Regions from separate parts of the Streptomyces azureus genome, predicted to be linked through region 3. Evidence: riboswitches for the same ligand, from Rfam matches in the RefSeq annotation. Region 3 holds a riboswitch; each other region holds the start of a gene.
The links. A riboswitch is a leader RNA that binds a small molecule or an ion and turns the genes downstream of it on or off. The one in region 3 is predicted to bind cyclic di-AMP.

Region 1 (3,700 bases), on a different contig from region 3:
ACGGCCGAGGAGGTCCAGGAGGTCGCAAAGGCCCGTCTGCGGCCCGACAACCGCGCGGTGCTCGTCTACGAGCCGATCGCCCCGGCCGACCCGGAGGCCGAGAGCGCGGACGGCACCGAAGACCCGGAGTCCGCGGCGACCGTGGAAGCCACCGACAAGAACGAGGAGGCGGCGAAGTGACCGAGCTCGCCACGATGGATTTCCACCCCCAGCCGCAGGGGGGCGAGCCGAAGCCCTGGGCGTTCCCGGCTCCTGAGCGCGGCACGCTCGGCAACGGCCTGACGGTCCTGCGCTGCCACCGCCCCGGCCAGCAGGTCGTCGCCGTGGAGGTGCTGCTGGACGCACCCCTGGACGCCGAGCAGGCCGGCCTCGACGGCGTGGCCACGATCATGGCCCGGGCCTTCTCCGAGGGCACCGACAAGCACTCCGCCGAGGAGTTCGCCGCCGAGCTGGAGCGCGCCGGCGCCACCCTCGACGCACACGCCGACCACCCCGGCGTCCGGCTCAGCCTGGAGGTGCCGGCCTCCCGGCTCGCCAAGGGGCTCGGCCTGATCGCCGACGCCCTCCGGGCGCCCGCGTTCGCCGACAGCGAGGTCGAGCGGCTGGTCCGCAACCGCCTCGACGAGATCCCGCACGAGCTGGCCAACCCCGGCCGCCGTGCCGCCAAGGAGCTCTCCAAGGAGCTGTTCCCGGCGGGCTCGCGCATGTCGCGGCCCCGCCAGGGCACCGAGGAGACGGTCGCCGCGATCGACTCCGGGGCCGTACGCGCCTTCTACGAGAGGCACGTCAGGCCCGCCACGGCCACCGCCGTGGTCGTCGGCGACCTCACCGGCATCGACCTCGACGCCCTGCTCGGCGACACGCTGGGCGCCTGGACCGGCTCCGGGGCCGAGCCGCGCCCGGTACCGCCGGTGACCGCCGACGACACGGGCCGGGTCGTCATCGTGGACCGCCCCGGCGCCGTCCAGACACAGCTGCTGATCGGCCGGATCGGCCCGGACCGGCACGACCGCGTGTGGCCCGCGCAGGTGCTCGGCACGTACTGCCTGGGCGGCACCCTCACCTCCCGCCTGGACCGCGTGCTGCGCGAGGAGAAGGGCTACACCTACGGGGTGCGGGCCTTCGGCCAGGTCCTCAGGTCCGCCCCGGACGGGACCGGTGCCGCGATGCTCGCCATCAGCGGCTCCGTGGACACGCCCAACACCGGCCCCGCCCTCCAGGACCTCTGGACGGTGCTGCGCACCCTCGCCGCCGAGGGGCTGACCGACGCCGAGCGGGACGTCGCCGTGCAGAACCTGGTCGGCGTGGCGCCGCTGAAGTACGAGACGGCGGCTGCCGTCGCGAGCACGCTGGCCGACCAGGTCGAGCAGCACCTGCCCGACGACTACCAGGCCACGCTGTACCGGCAGCTCGCCGCGACCGGCACCGTGGAGGCCACCGCGGCGGCCGTCAGCGCCTTCCCGGTGGACCGTCTGGTGACCGTCCTCGTCGGCGACGCGGCGCAGATCAAGGGCCCCGTCGAGGCCCTGGGCATCGGCGAAGTCTCGGTCGTCGCCACCGAGTAGGAGCACTCGCGCAGGGGCCCTGGTTGTCTTCTAAGGCACCAGGGCTCCTTTATGCCCGAATTGGTGCGGAGGTTGCCTGTCTGCCCTGTGGGATGCGCTACAAAAACCGGGATCCGTTTGGGAATTGAAAGTGGCCCCGCTTAGGTTCGTCCGGGCTGTTCGTCAGGCAGTGCGCCGCACCCGCGGCACCGGACAGTCATCGCCGAGTCCCCGTACGGCGCGAGCCAGGGGAGCCGGGGACCCAACTCAGTCCCTGGGGTGAATCGGACGCCCGCGCGAGCCGCGAGGGGGTCCGTAGGAGACCTTCCTGCTCCGAACCCGTCAGCTAACCCGGTAGGCGAGAAGGAAGGAAAGGACCAGCCACTCCATGGCGTTCACCCGCGCCACCGGGAAGCATCGTCGTCCCAGCCGTATGCAGCGCGGCACGGCCCGCGCGGCGGGCGTCGCGGCCCTCGCCACCACCGGCGTCATCGGCACCGTGGCCGCCCCGGCCTTCGCCACCGAGCCCGCCGTCGAGCAGACCGGTCTCACCCCCGTCGTCACCATGGGCGACACCGTGGCCGAGCAGATCGACGCCCAGGCCGCCGCCCAGAGGCAGGCCGCCGAGGCGGCCGCCGCCAAGAAGAAGGCCGAGGAGGCCGCCCGCGAGCGGGCCGCCGAGGCGGCCAAGGAGGCCAAGGCGGCAGCCGAGAAGGCCCGTGAGGCCAAGGAGCGCGCCGCCCGCGAGGCCGAGCGCAAGCGCCTCAATGCCTTCGTGTCCCCGATCTCCGGCTCGTACGTCTCCACCGGCTACCAGACCAGCAGCGGCCTGTGGTCCTCCGGCAGCCACACCGGTGTCGACTTCCACGCCGCCAGCGGCACCGCCGTCCACGCGGTCGGCATGGGAGAGGTCGTCGAGGCGGGCTGGGGCGGGTCCTACGGCAACCAGATCGTGATCAAGATGAACGACGGCACGTACACCCAGTACGGCCACCTGTCGTCCATCAGCGTCTCGGTGGGCCAGAAGGTCACCCCCGGCCAGCAGATCGGCCTGTCCGGCGCGACCGGCAACGTCACCGGTCCGCACCTGCACTTCGAGGCCCGCACGAGCCCCGAGTACGGCTCCGACATCGATCCCGTCGCCTACCTCCGCTCGCACGGCGTGAACCTCTGACGGCGCACCACTCCGCATCCCGAGGCCCCGGCTCCCCGAGCCGGGGCTTTCGGCGTTTGTGACGCGCGGCTGTCCAAAAAATATCCATGGATTCCGGTCCGCCGTCGGAAATTCCGGCTCATTGCAATAGAGTCACGGAACACGCGTCACTCGTCGACGTTTCACGGGGATTAAACGGAGGTCGGTCATGCGTATTCCCGCGCACTCGGTGTGCACGGCCATCCGGGACGACATCGTCGCGGGTGTCTACGAGCGCGGCGGCCGGCTGACCGAGGAACTCCTCGCCCGCCGCTACGGTGTCTCGCGCGTCCCCGTCCGGGAGGCCCTGCGCACCCTGGAGGCCGAGGGCTTCGTCGTGACTCGGCGGCACGCGGGCGCGTGCGTCGCCGAACCCACCGAGCAGGAGGCCGCCGACCTGCTGGAGATGCGGACGCTGCTGGAGCCGCTGGGCGCCGCCCGCGCCGCCCAGCGCCGCACCGAGGCCCATCTGAAGGTCCTGCGCGGCCTGGTCAGGCTCGGCCAGGAGCGCGCCCGCCGGGGCAACAGCGACGACCTGCGCTCTCTGGGCGGCTGGTTCCACGAGACGCTCGCGCAGGCCTCCGGCAGCCCCGCGCTGACCTCGATGCTCACCCAGCTCCGCCACAAGATCGCCTGGATGTACACCGTCGAGGCGCCGGCCGGTCCCGTGGAGTCCTGGACCGAGCACGGCGCGATCGTGGACGCGGTGGCGCGCGGTGACAGCGAGCGCGCGCGGGCGGTCACGGCGCTGCACGCCGAGCGCGCGACGGGCGCACACCGGCTGCGTTTCGGCTCCGCCGGGGAGCGGGCCGAGCGTGTGAGGAACTCGCAACATCCCGTAAACACGGCGAGCCTGCGGCATTAACACGAGAGCCGTATACAAAGAGCAGGTAATTCACGGGGGATTATTTCTGCTGCCCGAGAACGGGAATTCGACGACTCGCGTCCGGAAATGGCGAAGGGC
Region 2 (3,700 bases), on a different contig from region 3:
CGGTCGCCCAGCGGCGGATGTCGTTACGGGGCCGGGGCCGTAGGAACTCGGCGGCGAGCAGGACGGCGCAGCCGGCCAGTGCGAGCACGAGCAGCACGACCGTCACATGGCGCAGGACGCCGCGGTCGTCGTCGTTCCACAGGTACATGCGTGCGCTGTCGGAGCTGATCAGCCGCGCCCCGGCCAGCGCCGAGATGGCGAGCGCCCCGCCCGCGAGCCAGTGATCGCCGCGCCCCTCGGCCACCTGCCGCACATCGAAACGGGCCAGGGCGAGGACGTACAGCACGAGCCCCAGCCAGAACAGCACCAGCGCCGCGTGCGCGAGCCAGGCCGCCGACTCCGCCGCGGCGAGCGTGGCGCCGAGCACGGCGAGTCCCTGCGTGGCCATGCAGCGCGCGAACACCGTCCCGGGCCGGCGCCGCTCCCCGTCCTGCGCGGGGAGGGCCGGCGGCACGGGCCAGAGCAGCACGGCCAGCACCAGCAGGGCCGCCGCCAGGGACTGCGAGCCGGCCGCCGAGAAGCCGGTGCCCAGGACGGCCGTCGCCGCCACGGTGGTGAGGGCGGCCGTCGCCACGGTGTCCAGGAGGCCCGGCACCGCCGCGTACGCCCGCCATCTCGTGCCGGCGAGCAGCAGCCGCAGGGTGAAGTCCGCGGCGAGCATCAGCCAGGCCGCGCAGGCCAGGCCGAGGGTGATCCGGGAGAGGACGCCGTACCCCGCCAGACCCAGACCGACCGCCAGGGTGCCGGTCGCCAGCACGGCGGCGCTCGCGGACGGCGCTCGCTGCGCCCACCAGGCGGCGGAGGGGGAGGGGCCGGGCATGGAGCCGATGCTAGGAGGCGCCGCGTCCGTTCCCTGCGGGGCACGCGCGCGTGCTCCTCAAAAACGCGTGAGCGCCCTCACGCGCGCGTGTCCTCGGTGACGTACGGGCCCTCAGGCCGGCCGCACCACGCTGTGGATCGACGACTCGCCGTCGTAGTAGATCGACTCCTCGCGCACATAGGTGCCGGGCTTCGGGGCGTGGATCATCATCCCGTTGCCGATGTAGATACCGACGTGGGTGATGTCGTCGTAGAAGAAGACCAGGTCACCGGGCCGGGCGTCGGCCAGGGAGACCGTGGTGCCGGCGTTGACCTGGTCGTAGGTCGTGCGCGGCAGGGTCACACCGGCGGCCTTCCACGCGGCCTGGGTGAGGCCGGAGCAGTCGTACGAGCCGGGGCCGACGGCGCCCCAGACGTACGGCTTGCCGATCTGGGCGCGGGCGAAGGCGAGCGCCTTCTCGGCCTTGGTGGCGTACGAGGAGTCGGCCGGGGCCGTCGAGGAGGAGGACGAGGCCGAGCCCGACGACGAGGACGAACCGCTCTCCTGCTGCTGGGCGGCATCCTCCTGCGCCTGCTGCTGTGCGGCCTGCTGCCGGGCCAGCTCGGCGGCCTTGCGGGCGGCCTCCTGCTGCTTCGCCCTCTCGATCGCCGCGAGCCGCGCCTTCTCCTCGGCGGTCAGCTTCGACAGCAGTTCGCGCGCGTCGGCGAGCTTCCGCTGGACGGTCGCCTTGGCCGTCTTCAGTTCGCCCTGCGTCTCGTTGAGCGTCTCGAGGCTCTCGGTGGCCTCCTGGCGCTTCTTCATCGTCTCGGACTGCTGGGTGACGTAGTCGTCGACCGCGACCTTCTGACGGCCGGTCATCCGGTCCATCAGCTGGGTCCGGTCGAAGTAGTCCTGCGGGGTGTCCGCGAGCAGGAACGTCGCCGTGTCCGGGGCGGAGGCGCCGGTGCGGTACTGGGCGGCGGCGAAGGAACCCAGCTTCTCCCGCGCCTCGTTGAGCTTCTGGGTTCGCTGCGCGACGCCGTCGAGGAGGGTGTCGACCCGCTTGCGCTGCTTCGCGGTCTTCTCCTTGGCCGCGTTGTACTTGTCGGTGGCCGACTCGGCCTGGCGGTAGAGGTCGTCGACCTTCTTCTCGACTTCCTCCAGGCTCGGCTTGTCGTCGGCCTCGGGGGCGGCGTTGGCCGACTGGGACAGCAGGGCCACGGACGTGAGGGCCGCCGTTGCGAGGGCGGGGGTCCGTATGCCTGCGACGCGCGTACCCGCGGGACGCGACTTGCGGTGCGACGCCAAGGGAGGCGACTCCTTCCATGCTCCGCCTACCGGGTTAGCTGTCGGGTTCGGGCGGGTACATCGGAAGGGTTGCCCTACGGCCGTCTCCGCGAAGGGAGTGGGGCCGATTCACCCCAGAGTTCTCGGTTGGGTCCCCGGCTCCGGCTGCCGCTGCGGCACACCGGACTCGGCGGTGGCCGCGCGGCCCGGCGACGTTCGCCGGAGGGGGTCGTGCGGCCTGCCCGCACGGTAGCCAACTCGTGTGGCCCTTGTGAAGGTTGATGGGTGATATGCCCGATACATTTCTGTGACCTTATCCCGGAGCGTCGCCGAGAGTGATCGATCGCGGGGGGTTGGTCACGAGTCGTCCATGAATGTGACGGTCATAGCGCACCGTGATCATGCGGCGATACAGGGTGACGAGGGGGGTCTTTCGGTGATGTTCTCAGGGCGGCGGCGGGCTGTCAGTGGGGCGCCCTAGACTCGGAGAGCGATGAGCAGCCTCTTTGACGACAGCTTCCTGGCGGACCTCCAGGCCCAGCGGGGCCCCGCGGACGAGCCCCCGCCGCCACCCGAGGACGATCACGTACCGGAGCAGGTTCCGGACGATCTGTTCGGCGGGAAGTTCGACGTGCCCCCGGACCGGGACGCCTACTACCGCGACGGCGCCCCGCGCCCGGTGGTGGACACCGCCGCCCTCCTGGAGGGGCTGAACGACAACCAGCGCGCGGCCGTCGTCCACTCCGGCTCCCCGCTGCTCATCGTGGCCGGCGCCGGCTCCGGCAAGACCCGCGTGCTCACGCACCGCATCGCCCACCTGCTCGCCGAGCGGGGGGTGCACCCGGGCCAGATCCTCGCGATCACCTTCACCAACAAGGCCGCCGGGGAGATGAAGGAGCGCGTCGAGCACCTCGTCGGCCCGCGGGCGAACGCGATGTGGGTGATGACCTTCCACAGCGCGTGCGTGCGCATCCTGCGACGCGAGAGCAAGAAGCTCGGCTTCACGTCCTCCTTCTCGATCTACGACGCCGCCGACTCCAAGCGCCTGATGGCCCTGGTCTGCCGCGACCTGGACCTCGACCCCAAGCGCTTCCCGCCGAAGTCCTTCAGCGCCAAGATCAGCAACCTGAAGAACGAGCTGATCGACGAGGAGGACTTCGCCGCCCAGGCCGCCGACGGCTTCGAGAAGACCCTCGCCCAGGCCTACGCGATGTACCAGTCGCGGCTGCGCGAGGCGAACGCCCTCGACTTCGACGACCTGATCATGACGACGGTCAACCTGCTCCGCGCCTTCCCGGACGTCGCCGAGCACTACCGCCGCCGCTTCCGCCATGTGCTGGTGGACGAGTACCAGGACACCAACCACGCCCAGTACGCCCTCGTCCGGGAGCTCGTCGGCACCTCCGAGCACTCCGTCGACGTACCGCCGGGCCCGGACGACGTCCCGCCCGCCGAGCTGTGCGTGGTGGGTGACGCCGACCAGTCGATCTACGCCTTCCGCGGCGCGACGATCCGCAACATCCTCCAGTTCGAGGAGGACTACCCGGACGCGACGACGATCCTGCTGGAGCAGAACTACCGTTCCACCCAGACAATCCTCAGCGCGGCCAACGC
Region 3 (3,700 bases):
CGTTGGGGACCAGCAGCGGCTCGGTGTAGTCGTAGACCAAGGGCCGCACACCGGGCTCGCCGACGTACCGCCGCAGCCGGGTCGTGGTGTTGTAGTTGGCGCCGTAACCGGCGTAGTACGTCGTCAGGTGGTCGTACTCCTCCAGCGCCCCGCCGCGCGGCGTGGCGAAGAGATCTCCGGGGGAGCGTACGTCGGTCGCGTTCCAGAAGTTGTTGAGGTCCGAGACACGGTCGTTGACCCCGCCCTCGGAGACCGGCGTGGCGGTGTACTCGAGGACGTACGGCCCGTCGAGCCGCCGTCTGAACCACACGGTCGCCCCGCTCGGTACGTCGATCTCCAGAACGCCGCGAGAGGCGGTCACGCTCCCGCTGTCCTGGAGTTCGGTCGCCCACTGGGCGAGGCCGTGGCAGAAGTCGTCGTGGGCGATGAGGCGGCGGTGCCGGGGCGCGGCGTAGGCGGCGCCCGTCGGGACGAGGGCCGCCAGGCCGGCTCCGGCGGCCAGGGCTGCGAACGCTCTGCGAGTGGTCGGCACGGGACACGTCTCCTTGGGGATCCGCCTGGAAGGCTCTAGAAAGCGCTTGCACTCCGGACGGGATCACTGTGTCCCAACTGCCGCCCGCTGTCGATCCCTTGGGCCGGCCGATCACCACAAGCCCACGCACACACCGAAGGCCGGACCCGGGGATCGGGGTCCGGCCGACGGTTGCGTGTGAGGCAGGTGGTCGTGCGGTCGGTCAGCCGACGGAGACGCCGTGCGAGCGCAGGTAGGCGACCGGATCCACGTCCGAGCCGTAGTCCGGCGTGGTGCGGATCTCGAAGTGCAGGTGCGGTCCGGTCACGTTGCCGGTGGCACCGGAGAGGCCGATCTGCTGTCCGGCGCTCACGGTCTGGCCCGCCGAGACGGAGAGCGAGGACAGGTGGGCGTACTGCGCGTAGCTGCCGTCGTTCAGCTTGATGACGACCTGGTTGCCGTACGCACCGCCCCAGCCCGCGGAGACGACCGTGCCCGCGCCGACGGCCTTGAGCGAGGTGCCCGTCGGGACGACGAAGTCGACACCGGTGTGGTAGCCGCTGGACCACATGCTGCCGGACATCCGGTACGGGGTGCCGACGGTGGCACCGTCCACCGGGGCGCTGTAGCCGCTGGAGGTCGCGGCGGCCGGCTTGGCGGCAGCCGGCTTCGAGGACGACTCGGAGGCGGACGGCTTCGGAGCCGAGGGCTTGGAAGCCGAGGGCTTGGAGGCCGAGGGCTTCGACGGGGACGGGGACGAGGACTTGGGCTCGCCCGCTGCCGCCCTCTTGCCGATCGACAACTTCAGGCCTGGGTGGATCAGCGACGGGTCGTCGCCGACGGCGTCACGGTTGTCCGCGTAGAGCTTCTTCCAGCCGCCGTCGACGTTCTGCTCGTCGGCGATCTTCGCGAGATAGTCACCGGCCCGCACGGTGTAGGTGCGGGCGCCCGTGGCCTTTTCGGCGGCCTTCTTCTCGGCGGCCGGAGCGGACTGGACGGACTTTTCCGGAGTCGACTGCGGGGTGGCGGCGTGGGCGCCGGCGGCCCCCATGAGCGGAAGGGCGAGAGCGGCCCCGCCGGTTCCGGCGACGGCGATGGAGCGGGTGAAACGCTGAATCTTCGGGCGGCGGTGCTTACCCTTCGCGGGCATGGCGAATTCCTCTCCGGCGCCTACGAGGTGAGCTGTCGGGTTCGGACTGGAGATGCCCGGCCGCGCCGAGGCGCGGCTTAACCCCAAGCCGTTCCGGGAACCGGAACAGGCGTCTTACCTGTGGGTCCCCCGCTCCTGCCGTACACGGGTCAGTGTGTGCGGGCTCCGGGCGGCGGCAGGATTAGGCGTCCGTCCGGATTGGTGTGGAACGTAAGCGACCAAGACGCAAAGGGACAAGCTTGCGGTTGCCTGTGACGGCGTTTTTCTTGACGCATCGGCACATTTTCCGTCACGGAGCGTGGATTACCGATCTCCCGCTTTCCTCAATGCCCCTGAATATCGCCAGAATTACGTGCACATGGCAACAACGCATCGTCACGAATATGACGATGCTCACGCACCCCGACCTCATCTCCTTTACGATCGGGGCACGTTATGCCGAAACAACCGAAGCACTCCCTATTCGGACAGAAAGGCTACTTACGCTTAAGCCGGACGACAGTGGCATCCAGATCCCCGCGCAGACCGACCCGCAGCCCGTGATGGAGCAGCACGGCACCCCGGTGAACTTCGCCCGTTTCGAGGCATTCGTACGATGCCGTGGGGTCGAGGCCCCGCAGCCGGAGCGCCGGGACGGGCTCGCCGTAGCGCTGCGCCTGGAGCCAGGCGAGGAGGACGGTCTCGTCACCGAGGGCGTACTGCACGGCGCTCAGGCCGCCCTCCGGCGGGCGCAGCCGGTACTGATCGCCGCGCTGCACCACGGGCCGGATCTCCTTGTAGAGCGCCACCCAGTCCCGCGCCTCGGCGAGCTCCTCCTGCGTCCACCGCGTGAGGTCGCCGCCGACCCCGAGCACCCCGGCCATGGCACTGACGAACCGGAACCGCAGGGAACTGGCCCGCTGGTTGAGCATGGCGTTCGGACTGTCGGTGACCCAGGCGGCCATGACCCGGGCCGGATGGATCTGGCTGAAGCCGTGCTGGATGGCGAGCCGGTCGAGCGGGTCGGTGTTGTCCGAGGTCCACACCTGGTCCGTGCGGCTGAGCACACCGAGGTCGATCCGGCCGCCGCCGCCCGAGCAGGACTCGAAGGCCACTCCGGGATGGGCGGCCCGCAGCCGGTCCAGCAGGGCGTAAAGAGCGTGGACGTGGTCGACCCACAGCCGCTGCGGGTAGGGGTCGTCCGGCCAGCCGGCGTCGGTGAAGCAGCGGTTGAAGTCCCACTTGACGTAGTCGATCGGGGCGCTGGAGAGGAGCCCGTCGAGCTGTTGCCAGAGGTACTCCTGGACGTCCTCGCGGGCGAGGTTCAGTACAAGCTGATTCCGGAACTCCGTCCGCTTTCGTCCCGGTTGGTACTGCACCCATTCCGGGTGCGCGCGGTACAGGTCGCTGTCGGCGTTGACCATCTCCGGCTCGACCCAGATCCCGAACTGCATGCCGAGGCCGTGCACATGGTCGGCGAGCGGCTTGAGGCCGCCCGGGAAGCGGTCCGGGTTGGGAGTCCAGTCACCTAGCCCGGCCCGGTCACTCGTACGCGCCCCGAACCAGCCGTCGTCGACCACGAACAGCTCGACGCCCATGGCAGCGGCCCGCTCGGCGAGCGCCCGCTGCTGCTCCTCGGAGATGTCGAACTCGGTGGCCTCCCAGGAGTTGAACAGCACCGGCCGGTCCTGGTCGGCGTCCGGGATCACGTACGCCCGCTGGTAGGCGTGCCAGGCGCGGCTCGCCCCGCCGAAGCCGCCGTCGGTCCAGAGCCCGGCGAAGACGGGAGTCGTGTACGACTCCCCCGTGCCGAGCACCACCAGGCCCGAGTCGTCGTATCCGGCCCCGCCGGTGATCTGCACGCGCGCGTCCGGGAGCTGGGCCACGGCGATCCGCCAGGACCCGGACCAGCCCAGGGCGCATCCGTAGACCTCGCCGCGCTCCTCGGTCGCGTCGGTGTCGAGCGCGACCCACGGCAGGTGCTGGTGACCGGTGTGGCCGCGGCGGCTGCCGATGACCTTCTCGCCGTGGGTGAGGACGGAGCGCTCCAGCCGGGACTC

Region 1: linked by a shared signal. The riboswitch ahead of AOQ53_RS14325 (M23 family metallopeptidase) and the one ahead of AOQ53_RS36245 (M23 family metallopeptidase) in region 3 are both predicted to bind cyclic di-AMP.
Region 2: linked by a shared signal. The riboswitch ahead of AOQ53_RS39815 (C40 family peptidase) and the one ahead of AOQ53_RS36245 (M23 family metallopeptidase) in region 3 are both predicted to bind cyclic di-AMP.

The regions. Positions count from the first base shown of each region.
Region 1 covers NZ_DF968254.1:47,686-51,385, forward strand. Annotated here, with positions in the region: gene AOQ53_RS14315 (M16 family metallopeptidase) at 1-180, shown strand, start outside; gene AOQ53_RS14320 (M16 family metallopeptidase) at 177-1,565, shown strand; cyclic di-AMP (ydaO/yuaA leader) riboswitch at 1,756-1,919, shown strand; gene AOQ53_RS14325 (M23 family metallopeptidase) at 1,933-2,718, shown strand; gene AOQ53_RS14330 (GntR family transcriptional regulator) at 2,906-3,601, shown strand.
Region 2 covers NZ_DF968533.1:395,539-399,238, forward strand. Annotated here, with positions in the region: gene AOQ53_RS39810 (SLAC1 family transporter) at 1-820, opposite strand, end outside; gene AOQ53_RS39815 (C40 family peptidase) at 932-2,107, opposite strand; cyclic di-AMP (ydaO/yuaA leader) riboswitch at 2,116-2,289, opposite strand; gene pcrA (DNA helicase PcrA) at 2,580-3,700, shown strand, end outside.
Region 3 covers NZ_DF968475.1:858-4,557, forward strand. Annotated here, with positions in the region: gene AOQ53_RS36240 (DUF6250 domain-containing protein) at 1-532, opposite strand, end outside; gene AOQ53_RS36245 (M23 family metallopeptidase) at 735-1,661, opposite strand; cyclic di-AMP (ydaO/yuaA leader) riboswitch at 1,664-1,826, opposite strand; gene AOQ53_RS36250 (alpha-galactosidase) at 2,138-3,700, opposite strand, start outside.